One region of the Kitasatospora sp. NPDC022785 genome, then DNA from elsewhere that is predicted to be linked to it. Evidence: riboswitches for the same ligand, from Rfam matches in the RefSeq annotation. Region 1 holds a riboswitch; the other holds the start of a gene.
What was found. Region 1 has a riboswitch for S-adenosylmethionine ahead of ACZ3YO_RS01145 (aminotransferase class V-fold PLP-dependent enzyme). Riboswitches for the same ligand answer to the same signal wherever they lie in the genome.
Positions count from the first base shown of each region.

Region 1 (3,037 bases):
CTGCTGCGGGGCGAGGACCTCGGCCAGGCGGACACCACGTGGGCGATGGACCGGATCATGAGCGGCGAGGCCTCCCCGGCCCAGGTGGCCGGCTTCATGGTGGCGCTGCGGGCCAAGGGCGAGACGGTCGGGGAGATCGCCGGCCTGGTGGACGCGATGTACGCGCACGCCGAACCGCTCTCCATCCCCGGCCCGGCGGTGGACGTCGTCGGCACCGGCGGCGACCGCGCCAAGACCGTCAACATCTCGACCATGTCGGCGATCGTCGCGGCGGCGGCCGGCGCCAAGGTGGTCAAGCACGGCAACCGGGCCGCCTCCTCGGCGAGCGGCTCCTCGGACGTGCTGGAGAAGCTGGGCATCGCCCTCGACCTCTCCGCCCGGAGGGTCGCCGAGGTGGCCGAGGAGATCGGGCTCACCTTCTGCTCCGCCGCCATGTTCCACCCGTCGATGCGGCACGCCGCCACGGCCCGGCGCGACCTCGGGGTGCCGACGGCGTTCAACATCCTGGGCCCGCTGACCAACCCGGCCAAGGTGACGGCCCACGCGATCGGCTGCTTCGACACGCGGCTGGCCGGGCTGATCGCCGGGGTGCTGGCCCGGCGCGGCTCCAGTGCGCTGGTCTTCCGCGGCGACGACGGTCTGGACGAGCTGACCATCACCACCACCTCGCGGGTCTGGATCGTGCGGGGCGGCGAGGTCCGCGAGACCACCTTCGACCCGCGCGAGGTCGGTATCGAGCCGGTCGGCATCGAGGCGCTGCGCGGCGCGGACCCGGCGTACAACGCGGACGTCGCCCGTCGGCTGCTGGCCGGGGAGCGCGGGCCGGTGCGGGACGCCGTCCTGCTGAACACGGCGGCGGCGCTGGTGGCGCTGGACCTCACCGACGCGCCGCTCACCGGGCAGCTGGCGGCGGGCATGGAGCGGGCCGCGGCCGCCATCGACTCGGGCGCCGCACTGGACCTGCTGAAGCGCTGGTCGGAGGCCACCAGCAAGGCGTGAGGCGGTAGTTGGGGCTCGCGCGGGGGAGTGACCCCGGGCGGGCCCCGCCGCATGAGCGCGCCGGGCCCGGGCGGCCCGCAGGCGGGAGCGCGAGCCCCGTCCGGATGGTGGACCTGTGTTTGACCACCCGGCGGACGCGACCTAGAGTCTTCGGCAGGTCATGAGTGACAGCGCCAAGCCCCAGCTTGCTGTCCGGCAACCCTCCGTCCGTGGCGGGGTGCCCTGGGTGAGGACCGGGTCCCGCGGCAATCCGTCCGCGTGACAAGCGCGGACGCCGGCGACACGCACTCCCCGGGGTCCTTCACCCAGGAGGAGTGCATCCCCATGTCCGTCGCCACCGAACTCTGCGCCCCGCTCCCCGTCCTCGGCCACGACGTCCTGGTCCCGCTGGCCAGCGGCGAGAAGGTCACCTACGCGGCGCTCGACTACGCGGCCAGCTCCCCGGCGCTCCAGCGGGTCTGGGACGACGTCGCCGCCTACGCCCCCTACTACGGCAGCGTGCACCGCGGCGCCGGCTACCTGTCGCAGCTCTCCACCGACCTGTTCGAGCAGAGCCGCCGTACCGTCGCCGAGTTCCTCGGCCTGCGCGAGGGCGACCAGGTGGTCTTCACCCGGGCCACCACCGACTCGCTGAACCTGCTGGCCGGTGCCGTCCCGGCCGGCACCCGGGTCTTCGCGTTCGAGACCGAGCACCACGCCTCGCTGCTGCCCTGGGCGCACGCCGGACTGGACGTCACCTACCTGCGCGCTCCGCGCTCGAGGGCCGAGGCGGTCGCCGCCCTGGACGCCGCACTGGCCGCGGCCCCCGAGGGCCCCAAGCTGCTCTGCGTCACCGGCGCCTCCAACGTCACCGGCGAGCTCTGGCCGGTCGCCGAGCTGACCGCGACCGCGCACCGGTACGGCGCCCGGGTGGTGCTGGACGCCGCGCAGCTCGCCCCGCACCACCGGGTCTCGGTGCGCGAGCTGGACGTGGACTGGATCGCCTTCTCCGGGCACAAGATCTACGCGCCGTTCGGCGCCGGCGTGCTGGCCGGCCGGGCCGACTGGCTGGACGCGGCCGAGCCGTACCTGGCCGGCGGCGGCGCCACCCGTACGGTGGCCCGGGAGACCGACGGCTCGGTGGCCGTCCAGTGGCACACCGGCCCGGCCCGGCACGAGGCCGGCTCGCCGAACGTGATCGGCGCCTACGCCGTCGCCTCGGCCTGCCGGGCGCTGACCGACGCCGGCTTCGACGCGCTCGAGGCCCGTGAGCAGCAGCTGGTCGCCCGGCTGAAGGCCGGTCTGGCGGAGGTTCCGCAGGTCAAGGTGCTCAACCTGTTCGGCGCCGACTCGGCCCGGGTGGGAGTGCTCTCCTTCGTCGTCCAGGGCTGGAACAGCTCGCACTTCTCGGCCGCGCTCTCCGCCGAGTACGGCATCGGGGTGCGCGACGGCCTGTTCTGCGCGCACCCGCTGCTGCGCACGCTGCTCGGCGACGAGGAGGTGGCACCGTCCGAGTGCGGCGCGCCGGAGCCGTCGCTGCCGGGTGAGCGGAGCCTGAACGCGATCCGGGTCAGCTTCGGCGCCGGCACCCCGGACGAGCACATCGAGCGCTTCCTGACCGCCGTCCGCGAGCTGGTCACGGACGGCGCGGCCTGGAACTACCGCAACGAGGGCGGCCGCTGCGTCGTGGACACGCGGCGGGAGGGCTGAGCCCTACTCGTCGAGGCCGAGCGCGAAGGCGGCCTCGAGGTCGTGCTGGGAGTAGGTGCGGAAGGCGATCTGGGTCTCGGTGTGGGCCACGCCCGGGACCTTGTTCAGCCGGCCGGGGATCACCTCGGCCAGGTCGTCGTGCCGGCGCACCCGGACCATCGCGACCAGGTCGTAGCCGCCCGTGACCGAGTAGACCTCGCTGACGCCCTCGATGGCCGCGATCGCCTCGGCGATCTCCGGGATGCGGTCGACGCTGGTCTTGATCAGGACGATGGCGGTGATCACTGTTCGGGCTCCTTTGTGAGGTGCGGCCAGGGTATCGGGCGTCAGCCCGACCGTCGCGGGGGGC
Region 1 covers NZ_JBVHHB010000001.1:266,027-269,063, forward strand. Annotated here, with positions in the region: gene trpD (anthranilate phosphoribosyltransferase) at 1-999, shown strand, start outside; SAM riboswitch class IV at 1,156-1,273, shown strand; gene ACZ3YO_RS01145 (aminotransferase class V-fold PLP-dependent enzyme) at 1,324-2,688, shown strand; gene ACZ3YO_RS01150 (Lrp/AsnC ligand binding domain-containing protein) at 2,692-2,973, opposite strand; gene ACZ3YO_RS01155 (rhomboid family intramembrane serine protease) at 3,015-3,037, opposite strand, start outside.

Region 2 (3,037 bases), on a different contig from region 1:
CGGGATGCGGACGTTGGCGCTCATGGGGCTTCTCCTTGCGGCGGGGTGGAGGGGTCAGGCGGACGCGAGGCCGGCGTCGCGGAACGACGCCAGCGTCGGGCGGATGACGGCGGTCATCCCGGCGTCGGAGACGGCGTCCAGCGTCTTCAGGCCGTCGCCGGTGTTGATCGCGACGGTCTCCTTGGCCGGGTCCAGCTGCCCGGTCTCGACCAGCTTCTTCAGTACTCCGACGGTCACCCCGCCCGCGGTCTCGGCGAAGATGCCCTCGGTCCGGGCCAGCAGCTTGATCGCGGCCACCACCTCGGCGTCCGTCACGTCCTCGACGGCGCCGCCGGTGCGGCGGGCGATGTCCAGCACGTACGGGCCGTCGGCCGGGTTGCCGATCGCCAGCGACTTGGCGATGGTGTCGGGCTTGACGGGGCGGATCACGTCGCTGCCGGTCTTGAAGGCCACCGACACCGGCGAGCAGCCCGCCGCCTGGGCACCGAAGATCCTGTACGGCCGGTCCTCGACCAGACCGAGCCTGATCAGCTCCTGTAGCCCCTTGTCGATCTTGGTCAGCTGCGAACCCGACGCGATCGGGATCACGATCTGCTCCGGCAGGCGCCAGCCCAGCTGCTCGCAGATCTCGTACGCCAGCGTCTTCGAGCCCTCGCCGTAGTACGGGCGCAGGTTGACGTTGACGAAGCCCCAGCCCTCGCCGGCCGGGTCGCCGATCAGCTCCGAGCAGAAGCGGTTCACGTCGTCGTAGTTGCCCTCGATGCCCACCAGCTCACCGCCGTAGACACCGGCCATCACGACCTTGCCCTGCTCCAGGTCGTGCGGGATGAACACGCAGGACTTGAAACCGGCCCGGGCGGCCGCGGCGCCCACCGCACCGGCCAGGTTGCCGGTCGAGGAGCAGGAGAGCGTGGTGAAACCGAACGCCCGCGCCGCCTCGATCGCACAGGCGACCACGCGGTCCTTGAACGAGTGGGTCGGGTTCCCGGAGTCGTCCTTGATGTGCAGCTGGGCGGTGAACCCGAGCTCGCGGCCCAGGTTGTCCGCCTTCACCAGCGGGGTCCAGCCGGGGTTCAGGTTGGGCTTCCCGGCCACGTCGGCCGGCACGGGCAGCAGCGGCGCGTACCGCCAGATCGACGCCGGCCCGGCCTCGATCCGCTTGCGCAGCTCCTCCGCGGCCTCGCCGCCGAAGTCGTACGCGATCTCCAGCGGCCCGAAGCACTCCAGACAGGCGAAGCTCGGACCGAGCGGGAACCGGCTACCGCACTCGCGACAGGACAGGGCGGCGGCGGGGCCGAGGTCAACGGTTGCGGGTGCGGCGCCAGAAGGAGTCGTCGCAGTGATAGCCATGATGGCGGAGGCCTCTCTCCTCATCTTCCCCGTGACGCGGTCGCGCCACAGGCCGGAATTGGCACCTGTCCCGCCGGGGCCTGTAACGACAGCCGCGCGAGAAGGTTGCCGGGACGTCAACGGGCCGTTCCCTCAGTCCCTCTGGATGAGCTCTGTGAAGTTGTTGGTCTTGCTCAACGGTGACCCCGGCGTGCGAAGGTCCGACCGCTGTACGAAGACTGTATCCGAAGGCGTCAACCCCGAACGGGACCGTCCGCCACGCGAGATGACCCGTCCCGGCCCTTCCCAGCCCGTCCCAGCCGACCCCCCGCCGAGGAGAGACCCGTGCCCGCCGACCCGACACCCGAGCTCCTCCCACAGGCGGCGTCCTGGCTGCGCCGCCGGTCGTGGAGCGCGGCCGACCGTCCGGTGCGCACCCTGCTGGACGCCAAGCGGGCCGCCGGCCGCGCGGGCACCGTCAGCGTCGTCCTGCCCGCCCTGGACGAGGAGGCCACCGTCGGCGACATCGTCCGCACCATCCGCCGCGAACTGATGGAACGCCTGCCGCTGGTCGACGAACTGGTCGTGGTCGACTCCGGCTCCGCCGACCGCACCGCCGCCGAGGCCGCCGAGGCCGGCGCCCGGGTGGTCCACCGCGACGACATCCTCCCCCGGCTGCCGGCCGCCCCCGGCAAGGGCGAGGTGCTCTGGCGCTCGCTGCTGGTCACCCGTGGGGAGATCGTCTGCTTCGTCGACGCCGACCTGCGCGAGTTCGACCCGGCCTTCGTCTCCGGCATCGTCGGCCCGCTGCTCACCGAACCGGAGATCCAGCTGGTCAAGGCCATGTACGACCGGCCGCTGGAGACCGAAGGAGCCGTGGTGCCGGCCGGCGGCGGCCGGGTCACCGAGCTGGTCGCCCGCCCGCTGCTCAACCTGCACTGGCCGGAACTCGCCGGTTTCGTCCAGCCCCTCGGCGGCGAGTACGCGGCCCGCCGCTCCCTGCTCGAACGCCTCCCGTTCCCCACCGGCTACGGCGTCGAACTCGGCCTGCTGGTCGACGCCCTGGAGACCGCCGGCCTGGACGCCCTCGCCCAGGTCGACGTCGGCGTCCGCCACCACCGCCACCAGGACGGCCAGGCGCTCGGCCGGATGGCCGCCACCATCTACCGCACGGCGCTGGAACGGCTCGACCGCACCCACCGGCTCAAGGCCTCCGCCGACCTGGTGCACCCGCTGCTCACCCAGTTCACCCGTGACCCGGAAACCCGCGCGTTCACCGCCCACACCCACCCGGTCACCGCCCTCGAACGCCCCCCGATGCACACCGTCCCCGAGTACGCCACCCGGCACTGAAGGGTTTGGGTCCGCAGACCCCCGGCAACCAACCAGTCATGGGCGATCTCACGACCGAACGTTCGAATCCGACCGGCACCGCCCCCGTCCTGGTGGCCTCCAACCGGGGACCGGTGTCGTTCAGCACCGCGGACGACGGCACCCTGACCCTCCGGAGAGGAGGCGGCGGCCTGGTCTCCGGGCTCTCCGCCATCGACGACCCTGAGGCCGTCTGGGTCTGCGCGGCCCTGGGCGACGCCGACCGCCGGGCCGCCCGGGAGGCGCCGGACGGCCGCCTCGACCGGGCCGGCCACGATACCGGCGGGCAGGCCGTCCGCATGCTGGGCATAGACCCGGAGACCTTCGCCCGCGCCTA
Region 2 covers NZ_JBVHHB010000030.1:5,383-8,419, reverse strand. Annotated here, with positions in the region: gene ACZ3YO_RS33585 (ubiquitin-like small modifier protein 1) at 1-24, opposite strand, end outside; gene thrC (threonine synthase) at 55-1,350, opposite strand; SAM riboswitch class I at 1,368-1,502, opposite strand; gene ACZ3YO_RS33575 (glucosyl-3-phosphoglycerate synthase) at 1,675-2,682, shown strand; gene ACZ3YO_RS33570 (alpha,alpha-trehalose-phosphate synthase (UDP-forming)) at 2,721-3,037, shown strand, end outside.
Region 2: linked by a shared signal. The riboswitch ahead of thrC (threonine synthase) and the one ahead of ACZ3YO_RS01145 (aminotransferase class V-fold PLP-dependent enzyme) in region 1 are both predicted to bind S-adenosylmethionine.